Regions from separate parts of the Brevundimonas sp. UBA7838 genome, predicted to be linked through region 2. Evidence: riboswitches for the same ligand, from Rfam matches in the RefSeq annotation. Region 2 holds a riboswitch; the other holds the start of a gene.
The links. Region 2 has a riboswitch for S-adenosylmethionine ahead of metX (homoserine O-succinyltransferase MetX). Riboswitches for the same ligand answer to the same signal wherever they lie in the genome.

Region 1: another riboswitch for S-adenosylmethionine. It lies ahead of metK (methionine adenosyltransferase); the one in region 2 lies ahead of metX (homoserine O-succinyltransferase MetX).

The regions. Positions count from the first base shown of each region.
Region 1 is NZ_DLTK01000055.1:26,116-33,125, forward strand. Features, by position in the region: gene B3T77_RS04090 (hypothetical protein) at 1-7, opposite strand, end outside; gene B3T77_RS04095 (DUF3293 domain-containing protein) at 997-1,743, shown strand; SAM-I-IV-variant riboswitch at 1,785-1,888, shown strand; gene metK (methionine adenosyltransferase) at 1,939-3,090, shown strand; gene B3T77_RS04105 (hypothetical protein) at 3,087-3,518, shown strand; gene B3T77_RS04110 (hypothetical protein) at 3,738-4,775, opposite strand; gene B3T77_RS04115 (hypothetical protein) at 4,772-5,434, opposite strand; gene B3T77_RS04120 (hypothetical protein) at 6,751-6,942, opposite strand; gene B3T77_RS04125 (hypothetical protein) at 7,010-7,010, opposite strand, start outside.
Region 2 is NZ_DLTK01000108.1:39,738-46,747, reverse strand. Features, by position in the region: partial or broken gene B3T77_RS09990 (homoserine dehydrogenase) at 1-599, opposite strand, end outside; SAM riboswitch class I at 1,030-1,146, shown strand; gene metX (homoserine O-succinyltransferase MetX) at 1,222-2,274, shown strand; gene metB (cystathionine gamma-synthase) at 2,271-3,452, shown strand; tRNA gene B3T77_RS09975 (tRNA-Glu) at 3,505-3,579, shown strand; gene B3T77_RS09970 (hypothetical protein) at 3,797-4,063, shown strand; partial or broken gene galE (UDP-glucose 4-epimerase GalE) at 4,142-5,131, shown strand; gene B3T77_RS09960 (hypothetical protein) at 5,142-6,086, opposite strand; gene carA (glutamine-hydrolyzing carbamoyl-phosphate synthase small subunit) at 6,091-7,010, opposite strand, start outside.

The DNA of each region.
Region 1 (7,010 bases), on a different contig from region 2:
CCGCCACCGACCATTCCGTCAACATTGAGACGGGGGCATTTAGTGGGGACGCGAAGCTAAGGGGCATCAAGGTCTGTCTTCGGACATTTAGGTGGCACCGCGCGCTGTGAGGTCTAGGGATCCACAGGAGCGAGGGGCGGTCGAGGACATCGCCTTAGGTTCCCACTTGATCTAACACTGATTGCTTCAGGTTCAAGCGATGGTTGCGATCCTACGGGGCTGGGATAGGTATCGCTCAGCGTGTCCTCGCCGCGCTTCAGCCGCTGTTCGGAGGATCGATAAGATCGGCCCGATCGCCCATCTGACGCAAAAAAGAGGGCCTGAGTCTGGCCATGGCGTTCCATGAGTTTGGCACCAAGCGTTGAAGTATGGCTCGCTGAGCTTACCAGACGGGTGTGTTAGCCTAGCTTGGGCGTTTGCCCTTGCTGATCCCCCGACAAATTGAAAGCCCGTCGGTTGAAATGTCTGGCTCAGACGTGGTCACGCCGACTTGGCGCGGCTGAACGGGCGCTTGCATCCGATCTCAGTGGCCGAGTCCTGATCGACTACGACCCGACGGGCGTCAGGTGCCTTACCACCGGCCGAATGGTTGAGGCTGTTGAGCGCCTCAATATGCTATTGGCGTAGTGCGCAACGACGTTGCGCAGGCCCGCAAAGAGTAGGAAGTGATCAGCGCGACATGTCCAGTTCGCGGACGCCACCCGATGTCCGCTTATGGCGCAGAGCGGACTGCGGTCTGGCTTTGTGCAGTTGTCCGCTACCACCCAGGGCCGACGTTCCGAAGGTCCGCTCGGTAAACGGCCCCGGCTTAGCCGTGACCAAGTACGGCGATACCCCGGCTGTTACCCTAGCCTGCCAGTCCGCCCAGGAGATCAGTCAACTTGGACTAAATCGTCAGATTGCCAATCTGAGGCCTGGTTCGATCAGGTACGGCAGCAAGTGCATGACGACATAAACGCCTTACCCCTATTTGGGGATCAGTGGCATGAGACGGACATGCGCCGTAGCCACCTAGAACAACGGATCACCGGTCTCATCGATACGGGGCTCGTATGTCCCGAGCCGAAGGCTTGGCACCGCCTCTGGCTGAACATCACAGCCCTCGCTGAGGGTCCGGTGCCGCTGCCGCTCATACTGGCTGCTTGGCACACCACCAGTGACGTCGAGAAGACGAAGCGCTTGGTCGAGCAGCTCTCGATTGCTGACCGTCAGGGGCTAGGCGACGCAATAGGTGAAGCGATCGCCGCGATACCCCAGAACGAGTGGCGGAGGAGGCGCGCCTCAGGTGCTGTAGAGGTCGACCATCGAACCATCCGTTACGCCGATACGAAGCTGGAACAGGCACTGATCGATGCCTTCCGCGAGACGGACTTCGTTATCTTCGGTCAGCCTGAACTGGTCATCACCGTCGGCACGCATTCCGCTGCCTTCGATGCGCTGATGCGGTGGTATGGCGTCGATCAGGCGGCCTACGTCACGGCTTACAACCCCTATAGTCAGGCCCGTTCTGACGGCGAGAACAACCAAGCCCAAGACGCGCTTAAGGCGACGCTTAACACAAACTGTCTAACCTGGTTGGAGGGAGAGGGCAGGGGCCGGGTTGGGGACTGGCCCCCGGAACCTAGCCTTGCCGTCCTCGGGATCCCCAAGGCCCAAGCCTGCGATCTAGGGTGTGCATTCGAGCAGAACGCCATCGTCTGGTGCGCTAGGGGGCAACCAGCCGAGTTGCTCCTTCTGCGCTGACGATGGACGCTTGAACACCTCAGGTCTTTCTGCCACCCTCACAAGTACATCAAGAGAGCGGCCGCTGTGGCCGTCGCCAACCTGCCTTCCCGGGCAAGGTGGCTCCCAAAAGGGGATGTGGCCGATGGCAAATAAACGGGTGCAATCGCGGCGCATTTCAGCACGGGTTCTCGGCTCGCTCGGGATGGAAACGCCATGACCAAGCTCACGTTCGGCCGGCTGCAGCCACTCACCGGTCTCCTCTCGTCGGAAGCTGTGGCCCCGGGCCACCCCGACAAGATCTGCGACCAAGTCTCTGACGCGCTGCTTGATGCAGCGCTCCGCCAGGACCGGCGCGCCCGTGTCGCGATCGAAACGGCCATCAAGGACAATGAAGTCTGGGTGTTCGGCGAGCTCAGCGGTGCCGTCGACCTGGACGTCGTGGGTACCGTTCAAGAAACCCTCAAATCAATCGGACACACGGACGGTCGTTGGGGCGTCGATGTCGACAAGCTGCAGATCCGGACCGCCCTTAGCCAACAGGCACAGGAGATTGCGGCCGGTCTGGAGTCTGACGAACGTCTTGGAGCCGGAGACCAAGGGATCATGTTCGGCTACGCGACGGCTGAAACACCGGAACGGTTGCCGCTCTCCTTTGCACTCGCACGCCGCCTGATCGCTGCTCATACCCAAGCTCGCCAAATCCACGGTGTGCTCGGCCCAGATGCGAAGGCGCAGGTGAGCGTCGAGATCGCCAGTGATGGCCGCGCCTCTGTCCGTACTATCGTTCTGTCCAGCCAGCACGCCTCTGAGCTCGCCTTGATCGACCTGCGCGAGCTGTTGCTTCAAACGGTGATCAAGGCGGTGTTTCCGAACCTGGAAAGCGACGTTCGCCTTCTCATCAATCCCGCCGGCGCGTTCACCCAAGGTGGACCTGTCGCCGATGCAGGCGTGACAGGGCGCAAGATCATCGTCGACACATACGGGGGCATCGGGCGCCATGGCGGCGGAGCCTTCTCTGGCAAGGATGCCACCAAGGTCGACCGTTCCGCCGCCTACGGGGCCCGACAGCTTGCGTGCACAGTCGTCGAAGGCGGTCTGTCTGGAACGGCTGAAGTGCGCCTCGCTTACGCGATCGGCGTGGCTGAGCCTGTGGCCATCCACATCGATGTCGAACATCCCGAAGCCGCAGTTCGAAGCGGTTGGCATGCCGACCGCGTTGCTGACCTGTTCACGCCTCGGTCCCTCATCGATCGGCTTAACCTCGACGCTCCTGTGTATGAGGCTTGCGCGCGCGAGGGACACTTCGGGGCGGGGCGGCCTTGGGATCGGTCGCTCAAAGTCCAGCAGATGGTGGCCGCCGCATGAGCCAGGAGCGTGTCTACGTAGAGGAGGCGCTAGCCATCGCTATCGAACGGGGGGAGGCCAAGCATGCCAGTCGTGCGCAGATCACAGGCGGGGCGGTTCGTGTCGTTGCTGGTGTGTACGATTTCGACACCGGCTTCTTCGATGGTGCGATTGACGAGGCCGTGGAGAAGCTAGCTGTCGGCCTGAGCATGGAGGCGCTACACAGGAGCCGGATGTGCGAGGCGTTTGTCGCAGAAGTCCTAAAAATCCAGGCGGGGATCCGCGAGGGTTGGCTAACTGGCCTTGATCCCCTCGGCGTCGTGAGTTTGGTGATCGAGCAAGTCAATGACGGGGAATGCGCGGCTGTCAGCGGTTTTTCGCTCGCCTGGTATTTCGACGCTGTACCTGGGCGAGAACTACGGCCTGTCGAGTTCGAAATCGACGACTGAATAGGCTCTGCTGGTTGACGGACAGCCAGTCCAGCTACGCTGTCACTGTAACCGATCCCAGCCTGCTTGTTCCTCACGTGGTGCCCTGAGGCCCCTCTTCCCACTGAAGCGAGGGCTTTCTAGAGACTTGGCCGAACGGGGTCGTCCTTCGTCCCCGGCTGATTGCAGGTGAGGCATCCTCCCAACGGTGTTCGAAGTCTCATCGCCCCCGCAGGCTCTTCACCCTGCCGCCGGAAGGAAGATCACGGGGACTGTGGTTTCGTTGCGAGCCGCTTCTAACCATCGGCGGCCGCTGCCCCCTGCTCGGGCGAGCTGCGCGACCGGAGCGCCGATTGTCCAAGCCGCAGCCTCGCGGGCGCGGATTTTGCGCGCGAGCGCCTCGCTGGCACGGTTGGCCTTCGCATGAGTTAGAGCCCAACGAGGGGTGCCGACTGGTGGACTGCCAGTGCTTCGCGCGGAGCGGCTTAAGTCCGCGAGACCGATCGATCCTGTTAGCCGCTCCATGGTTCGACCCCCGTCGAGCGCTGCGGTTTGCGCGGCGACCAGCTCTTCGCAGGCTGTCAGCGACGACACCCGCAGACTGTTGGTGAGGCTGACTGCGTCCAAAAGCGGATCGACCACCTCGGCGTGGCCGCCCCCTGTGTTCAAGAGGCGGTCCGCCCGGAGTTCAAATCGCGTCTGATAGCTGAGCGCGGCCTTGGCCACATCGTGCCAGCGGACGAGCGCAGCAGGCCCGCTCAGATGCCAGGCTTCGTCATAGCTCTTGGCGATGGCCTCAACCTCGCTGAAATCCGCATCGATGAAGTCGCGCCGAAGCTGGCTCATCTGATCGCTCAGGTTATCGAGCTTGGCACCCATACGGCCGACCTCGCGCTTGACCTCGTTGATCTTCATGCTGATCACCGTGAACCCAACGGCAGTCAAACCCAGGCCCGCCGCACTCACGGCGAGGTTGGCGACACCTAGGGAGGCTACGGCGGCAACCTGGGCTTGAAGCTCCACCACGCCGCGGCGGATGATTTCACCTTGGGCCAGCCCGGCCGCCTTTAGACCAAGGCCGACGATCGGCACGCCGTCGGACAGCGCCGGAGTCAGAATGCTGCCCAGAGCCCCGGCTTCTTGCAGATGCCCGACAATACGGCCGGTCACCGTGCTTTTGATTATGGAACCAAATATCTTGTAGTCGCCGGTTCCCAGCCCACCACGGAGCGCTTCTGGCGCCTGACGTAGGATCACCTCGCCGAGAGCGCTCATCATGACAGCTGGATCCTGGCGTCCACGGCCGTCTGGTCGACCCAGCGGATCATCTGGTGAAGCAGCGCGCCGGTCTGGGTGCCGGTGTCCATCCAATGTTGGTCTAGCCTGATGAAGGCCGCGCTTCGAACTCGCTTTATCAGGCCGACTCGCTCGTTGAGGACCGTGTCGGCCGTTTCGCCTGCTGTCTTGGTGAGCTCGGTCACGCCCTTCTGCAGGTTTCTTGCGAAGTCCGCCAAGCCGCGGTTCGAGGGGGGCTCCTCACCCCCGATCTCCAAGCTTTCTGGCCCGGCCAGGGGACTGGCCCGCTCCGCAGCGGCGTTCTCAGATGCAGGGAACACAAACTCGGCTTGGCGCACGGCGGCGCTGAGCGCACTCAGTCGTGGATCGATCGCGGCCAGATCGTCAGCGGCGATAGCAAGATAGGCTGCGAGCGGTTCTTCAAGCTCAGACTTCATCAGAGCATCAATCTTGGCGTTGGCGAGTGTCGCGGCGTTGAGTAGCGAATCGACCGCCGACACACGGCCGAGCTCAGCTTCCAGCTTTTCCCGAGCGTGGGTCGCAGCCAGATTAAGTAGGGTTTCGGCCGCGATGATCTGGTGATCACGCCACTCAGCCACCGCCTGACGCGCTTGCGCGTCGCTAATCAAAGCTTCGTCCATGAAGGCCTCACAAAACGCCAGAAGGACGTTCCGCATCGGAAACTTCGTCCCATCTCGATCGTCGGTTGGCAACGACAACCGACGCCGACCCATCTTGGTTGGCAACCGGGCCCTGACCAGCCGCAAGACCGACGTGAGGTTATCTCAACCACCCGCGGGCAGGGCAGTAAAGCGGGCCACCTGTTGCGGGTCGCGATGACGGGTCCGATCGTCTGCGGACACTAGGCTCTAGAGGGGCGATGGCGCGGTTGCATGGTTTACCTCGGCAGTTACCCTAGGTGCCGCATTGGCCGAGTTGACCCGGTCTTTCGGCGATAATGCTCAGATGACCGATCTGAAGACCTGATAACCGAAAGAGAATCTCTCTATCGCGCGCGTGCGTGCGCGCGTGCGTGCGTGCGAGTTGGGTACCAGAAGCGCCGTGCTTGGCTTCAAGTATGCCCCCGGTAGTAGCGGGCTTCCCGCTCGCATCTGGCGCAGGCGGGCCGTTGGCCGTAGCGGGTCCGCATTAGATCTTCGAGGCAGGCGTCGTCCGTTGGGAACCCCTGCTGGAACTGACGGAGGGTGGGGAGCTTGGAGCGCTTCGTTTCCATAACCCGAATGCTATGTCCGGGCCTACACGATTGGAAGCGGTACATGCCCGCGGTGCCTAAGCTTGGTTGGGCGCCGGCTCGTTCGACAGGTTCCAGGCGAAGGAGGCGGCGTCAGTTGCGCGTCTCGCCATGTCCGTCCACCTCGTGGCGCTGGCAGTCTTTCGTACGCTCCGCCTATGGCTAGATGTAGATGTGTCCGAAATTCGGGGACCGACTGGGCGAGGACAATCGCGGACTCTGTCCCCCCGTTTCGGACCATTGCGCAGCGGAGCCATGAGCAAGTGTCCGAAATAGAGGGACCGTACCCGCCCTCATTTCGGACCGGGTTCTAAATTGGCTTTGGCCGTATCCTTTAGGTACGTGAAGCTCGGCAACCGTCCAGTCCGGTCGCATTTCTCCCAAGTCAGGCGGTACTCCGATGCGTGCCGTGCCTTCCAAGCGAAAGCGCCCCGTTGGGTCTCTTCGATGAAGCCTTTCTCGGCCAGGGTCTGAAAGGCGCGGCTCGCCGTATCCTTGTTGATCCGGGCTCGGGCTGCTGCCTCACGCACGCTGAGGGCCAACCAACCGTTGTTCCGTCCGTCGTACTTGCGCATCAAAGCGATAAGGACGCTGAGCTCCGCCGGGCTAAGCCTCCCAGCGATCCCATTGTCATACAACCGCCACCAGAGGCGCACGAAGGGTGGGCCGGCCTTGGACCGGCCCTTCACATTCGCCCTTCCCATGTCAGTCGCGGCTGCGCTGCTGAACGCCTTCCCATTCGACGATCCAATCTTCACGCCAGTAGCGGCGACGGTTGATCTCGACAGGGGCCGGGAAGTCCAGCGACGGGTTCGCCGACCAACGGCTGATGGTGCGACGGCAAACCGAGAAGCGCGCGGCCAGTTGTTTCGCAGTGAGATAGTGGGCGTCGTTCAAGGGGGCCTCCTCATTCCAGAGGTCCTTCAAAAGTCTAATCTGTCGCAACGTGTCACTGGCGATACCTT
Region 2 (7,010 bases):
TAGAGGCCGTCCACATCCTTGACCAGCCGCACCTTCTTCAGCCCCAGCTCAGCGGCCAGGAAAACCGCCGTCAGGTCCGATCCGCCCCGTCCCAGCAGGGCCACCTTGCCGTCCGGCCGCACCGCGCCGAACCCGGGCACAACCACCACCTCGTGCCGGTCCAGCGCCTGTTTCAGATGGTCGGGTCGCAGACCGCAGGGGCGCGAATGCTCCGGCTCACCCTCCGCCACGATGCCCAGTTCGCGGACCGACAGGGCGCAGGCGTCCAGGCCGATCCGGTCGCAGGCGATGGCCACCAGGGCCGCCGACTTTTCCTCGCCCAGGGCCACATAGCCCGGCAGCAGGTCGTTGGAATGGGCCAGGCCCAGCGCCCGCGCCTCGCCCAGCAACCGGTCCGTCGCCCCGCCGAAGGCCGAGACCACCGCCACCACCTTTCGGCCAGCCCGCACATGGCCATAGACGGCCGAGGCGACCAGCGGCGCCTCCGCCGGGCTGCGCAGGATGGACGAGCCGAACTTCAGCACCACGACCTCTGGTGCAGGCTGACTGCTGGGGTCGAGGCTTTCGGATTTTTCTACGACGGCGAGTTGGGCGGACATCGGGTTCTCGGGAAAGGTCGGGATGGGGTGGGGTGAAAAGAAAAACCCCGCCTGGCGGACCGGGCGGGGTTCGGGTTCTGCGGTTGCCGGGGTTCGGCGCGCTAAACTCGTCCCGCCCGTTCGGGCATGGTGGTGGTGCCGGTGGTACCGCCGATAATCGTGCCGCCGAGGATCATGCCGAAACGCGTCGCGGCGAGGCCGGAGACGGTCGAAACTTCGGCGATGAGCGAGCGCTGTGGCACAGGGCAAGGTCCGGTTGAAATCTGAGCCTAGGGTGATCGAGCGACCCCCGCCCTGTCAAGTTGGATTGGATGATTTTTTCACGGCACGTCGGTTATCGTGTGTTTTCACCCCCATCGAGTCGGCCCAAGCCGTCAATGAGGTTGAATTTTTCGCTTGACCGGCGCCGCCTCGATCATCAACGTAAAGTCACTCATCAAGACCAGCCGAGGGATTAGGCCCTTTGACGCTGGGGCAACCATCGGGTCTCACAGCTCGAAACGGTGCCAACTCCTGCGGGGTCCTTCGGGGTCGCGAGAGATGAGTGGAGCATCGACGAGACGACGCTCCACGCTCTGTCACCGCATCGAGACTTGCTGAGCGAGAACGATGCGGAACGACGATGACACTGGCCGAAACCACCCTGCTCGAAGACCCCGACTGTCGCCGCGCGACAGCCCTTACCCCTGTCCGCGAACCGACGCGTGAGCGCGGCGGCGCCCGCGACGTCATCGTTCCCATTCCCGCCGACTTCCGCCTCGCCTCGGGCGAAAAGCTGAACCAGCCCAATATCGTCGGACGTCTGCATGGCCGGATCGGCGCCCCCGTCGTGGTGGTCGCCGGCGGCATCTCGGCCGGACGCTTCGTCCACCGAACAGAAACCAACGGCCTGGGCTGGTGGTCGGGCGCCGTGTCGGTGCGCGGGCCCATCGATCTGAGCCGGCTTCAGGTCTTGGCCGTCGATTTCGCCCCCGGCGCCGAGTTCCTGGACAAGCCCGTCACCATCACCACCCAGGATCAGGCCCGCCTGCTGGCCCTGGTGCTGAACCATCTGAAGATCGAGCGCGCCGCCGCCTTCGTCGGCTGCTCCTACGGCGGCATGGTCGGCCTGGCCTTCGCTGAACTTTTCCCCGACTGGGCCGAGCAGCTGATCATCGTTTCTGCCGCCCACCGCGCCCATCCCCAGGCGACCGCCTGGCGCGGCATCCAGCGCCGCATCCTGCAGTTCGCCGTCGCCGCCGGCCGTCCGGAAGAAGGCGTCGCCCTGGCCCGCGAACTGGCCATGACCACCTATCGCACGGCCGAGGAGTTCGACGACCGGTTCGACACCACGGCGCCCAGCGCGGTCGGCGGCGCCTATCCCGTCTGCGACTATCTAACGGCGCGGGGTCAGGCCTACCGGACCCACACCACCCCGGCGCGCTGGCTGTCGATGTCCGATTCCCTGGACCGCCACAGCGTGACGCCCGAGGCCATCACGACCCCCGTCACCCTGATCGGCTTCACCTCCGACCGGCTGGTGCCGATCGACGACATCCGCGAACTGGCCGCGCGGTTGCCGACCCTGTGGCGCTTCGTCGAGGCGCCTTCGCTCTATGGCCACGACGCCTTTCTGAAGGAGGACGCCTTCGTCGGCGACATCCTCCGCGCCGCCCTGAAGGATATCAAAGCATGACTTCCCGCCCCGCCAATCCGCACACCATCGCCGCCCGCACGGGCGTGGATACGGACACGGCCCACGGCGCGGTCATGCCGCCGCTCTTTCTGTCGTCCAACTATTCCTTCGCCGGCTTCGATCAGAAGCGGAAGTACGACTACAGCCGTTCGGGCAATCCGACCCGCGACGTGTTGGCCGAGACCCTGACCGAGCTGGAAGGCGGCGCAGGCTGCGTCGTCACCGCCACCGGCATGGCGGCGGTCGACCTGCCCCTGACCCTGCTGGAGCCGGGCGACCTGCTGATCGCGCCGCACGACTGCTACGGCGGCACCTGTCGCCTGCTGAACGCTCGCGCCCGAAAGGGGCATTTCGAACTGCTGCTGGTCGATCAGGGCGATCCCGTCGCTTTCGAGGCCGCCCTGGCGCTGAAACCCAAGCTGGTGCTGGTCGAAACTCCGTCCAACCCGCTGCTGCGTCTGGTCGATGTCGCCGACATCTGCACCCGCGCCCATGCGGCGGGCGCCAAGGTCGTCTGCGACAACACCTTCCTGTCGCCCGCGCTGCAGAACCCGATCAAGCTGGGCGCCGACTTCGTGGTCCACTCCACCACCAAGTTCATCAACGGCCATTCCGACGTGGTCGGCGGCGCCGTCATCTCGGCCGATGCCGAGGATCACCAGACCCTGGCCTGGTGGGCCAACTGCACCGGCGTGACCGGCTCGCCCTTCGACGCCTATCTGACCCTTCGCGGCGTGCGCACCCTGTTCGCGCGCATCGAGCGGCAGCAGGCCACGGCGGGCAATATCGCCGAAAAACTGGCCGCCCACCCGGCGGTTAAGGCCGTCCACTATCCGGGCCTGACGTCGCACCCCAACCACGCCCTGGTCGCGGCCCAGCAGGCCGGCCCCGGCGCCATGCTCAGCTTCGAACTGCAAGGCGGCACGGACGCCGTGCGCGATCTGGTCGAGACGCTGGAGATCTTCACCCTGGCGGAGTCGCTGGGTGGCGTCGAAAGCCTGATCGCCCACCCCGCCACCATGACCCACGCCGCCATGACGCCGGAACAGCGCGCCACGGCCGGCATCGGCGATGGTTTGGTGCGCCTGTCGGTGGGTCTGGAGCATGTCGAGGACCTGATCGCCGACCTGTTCCCGGCGCTGGACGCCCTCGTGCCCGCAACCGCCGCGGCCGCGTAACTTTTTGCTTGCAGGAGGGGCCGAACCGGGGCACATGCGCCGCCCCGGCCGCGGTCCCTTCGTCTATCGGTTAGGACGTCAGGTTTTCAACCTGAAAAGAGGGGTTCGACTCCCCTAGGGACTGCCACCGGCGGCGCTTTTTAAAGCGCCTTTTCCCGGCATCGTTGAGCGAACGCTCCGGCCCCGGATTAAGATTTTGGTAACCATTTTGTCCGGAAACAGGCAGTAAGTCTTTCGATTCACGGACTTTTTTCGGACGCAGTCAGGAACTATCCACAGGGACTGTGGTTAACCCCTCGTTAGCTCGGCGCAGAAGCGCCTCTCCCTCCTGCACCGAGATCCTCATGTTTATCGCCATCGCCCGCCCGGCGGTGGAGCCCAAAGGCCCCGACGCCGTCGCCGTCCCCGGCTCTCCCGCCATCGCCGAACTGTCGCCTCGCGCCCTGCATGCGCGCCTTCTCCAGAACGCCGCCCTGCGCCGCCTGCGCGGACTGGAGCGCCGCAGAGAGCAGCGTCTCGAAGACGCCGACTACTGGCTGCACGCCGCACCGATCGCCGTCCGGAAAGCCAGCGCCCTGCGCGAAGAACGCAGTTTCTCGCCGATCCCCTGACAGTCGCCGCACACCCCTGAATACATACGAGGGTGATTTGGGGTTGATTTATCGACCTTTGGTATCCGACAAGGGCGGATGGGCGAAGTTGGATCGGCGCTGACATCTGCGAAGGCGATCCTGGTCACGGGCGGCGCGGGCTATATCGGCGCCCATGTGTGCGAGGCCCTGGCGACCGCCGGCTATCGACCCGTCACCTACGACAACCTGTCGACCGGCCGGCGCAGGTTCGTGCGCTGGGGGCCGCTGGTCGAGGGCGATGTCTGGGACGCGGACAAGGTGCGCCACACCCTGATCGCCCATGACATCAGCGCCGTCATGCATTTCGCCGGCTCGTCCGTGGTCCCTGAATCGGTGCGCGCGCCGCTGGACTACTACCGCAACAATGTCGGTGGTCTGTTGGGGCTGCTGGGCGGGATGCGGGAAGCGGGCGTGAACCGGCTGGTCTTTTCCAGCACCTGCGCCGTCTATGGCGATCCCGGCGAAAATCCGATCACCGAGGCGACGCCGCTGGCCCCCGTCACCCCCTATGGCCGTTCCAAACTGGGCTGCGAACAGATCCTGTCGGACGCCAGCGCCGCGCATGGGCTGAACATCATCGCGCTGCGTTATTTCAACGCCAGCGGCGCCTCGACGTCAGGCCTGATCGGCGAAGATCGGCCGGTCGAGACCCATCTGATCCCGCGCGCCATGATGGCCCTACGCGGCCAGATCGACGATTTCGCCGTTCATGGGACCGACTATCCGACGCCCGACGGCACGGCGGTGCGCGACTATGTCCACGTGTGCGACCTGGCTCAGGGCCACCTTGCCGCCCTGACCCAGTTGCTCGGCGACAGACGCGGCTTCTTCGCCTGTAATCTGGGCGCCGGCCACGGCCATTCGGTGCGGCAGGTTCTTGAGGCAATCATGGCACACAGCGGCCTTCGACTGCCCGACGCAGCCGAAGCGCGCCGCGCGGGCGACCCGTCGCATCTTGTGTCGGACATCACCTTGGCCCGTCTGGCCCTGGCCTTTGCGCCAAGCCAGTCGGACCTGGCCTCCATCGTCGCCAGCGCCTGGGCCTGGCACAGCCGGCTCAGCGCAGTTCGGGCATTCGGCGGCGCAGCGAGGCTTTCAGCTTTTCGAACTTCTGCCCCGCCGACTTGGGCCTTACCCGCCGACGCAGCTCCAACCCTCCACCCCACAGCGCATGGACCGGCGCTTCAAGATGCGGATGGCGATCATGCTGATGGACGATGGGGCTGACGCTGGCGTCGGGATTGACGACCTTGCCCCCTTCGAACCTCAGCGTTTCGCCGGGCGTCAGGCCCAAGGTCGCCACGCGTTCATAGTTGGGGCGCACGCTCATCGCCGTCAGACCCTGATGGATCGCCATGTTGAAGGCCGCCTGATCGGCGCCGAACGCCCCGCCGATCTCGGATCGCGGCGTCGCCGCCAGCGATAGAATCAGTCGCGACAGGCGCGAGACCTCGGCGCGCGGCCCGACGATGGTGCCGACGCACAGACAGGCCTTGTCGGCCAGCTGCCGCGCCTGGGCGTCGCCGAACAGGGCGCGCAGATACTTCATATTGAAGGCATGATCGGCCAGCGGCGTCTCCGCCTCGACATAGGCCTCAAGCCCCTCGGGCGCCGGATCGAAGGGCGGCGCCTGGAAGATCACGTCGCGCACGTCGCAGGCCAGAGCGACGCCTGACCGATCACCCAGCAGACCGGCGAAGGCCACGAACCGCTGCATCACCGGATGCGGCGCCCATCCGCGCCAGACCGGCGCATCGACGGCGGTCACCCGATGTTGGGCCAGAAAGGCGCGCAAATCCGGTTCGGCGTCGACCACTAGGGCTGCCGGACCGTCAAACACAGCCCGCAACGACAGGACGAAAGGCGCGATGTCGGCCGCATCGTATCCGGTGGCGTAGCCGACGACGACATTGCCGTCCGGCAGGGGCGTAAACCGGCCAGCGACCTCAAACGCCTCGGCCAGCCAGTCCAGATAGTCCGACCGAACCGCCCCCTGTTTCATGGCGTCAGCGATCGCCCATCAGATCGGCGAACCGGTCGAACAGATACAGGCTGTCGGTCGGCCCGGGCGAGGCCTCGGGGTGATGCTGGACGCTGAAGATCGGCTTGTCCTTGACCGCGATGCCACAGTTGGTGCCGTCGAACAGGCTGACGTGGGTCTCGGTCACGGCGTCGGGCAGACTGTCGCGATCGACGGTGAAGCCGTGGTTCATCGACACGATCTCGACCTTGCCGGTGGTCAGATCCTTGACCGGATGGTTGGCGCCGTGGTGGCCCTGATCCATCTTCACCGTCTTGGCGCCGAGCGCTAGGGCCAGCATCTGGTGGCCCAGGCAGATGCCCATCAACGGTTTGCCGCTGGCCACCAGCTTCTGGATTTCAGGCACGGCGTATTCGCCCGTCGCGGCCGGATCGCCCGGACCGTTGGACAGGACCACGCCGTCGGGATTGCGGGCCAGAACCTCTTCCGCCGTCGTCGTGGCCGGGACCACGGTGATGCGCGCGCCGGTTGAGGCCAGAGCGCGCAGGATGTTGCGCTTCACGCCGTAGTCGATGACGACCACGTCCTTGCGGCCTTCGGTCTTGGGGTGACCTTCCGGCCAGTCCCACAGACCCTCGTTCCATTCGAACGCCTGCAGAGTCGAGGCGGGCTTGGCCAGGTCCAGACCGACCAGCCCGGTCCAGCCCTTGGCCTGAGCCACCAGGGCCTCCAGGTCGAAGTTTCCGTCCGGGTCGTGCGCGATGACGGCGTGAGGCGCGCCCTTGTCGCGGATGATCTTGGTCAGGGCGCGGGTGTCGACCCCGGCCAGACCCACGACGCCGCGCCGCTTCATCCAGTCGTCGAAACTGGCGTCCGAGCGATAGTTGGCCGGATCGGTCGGCACGTCGCGGAAGATGGCGCCCCGCGCCGAGGTGTCGGACCCGC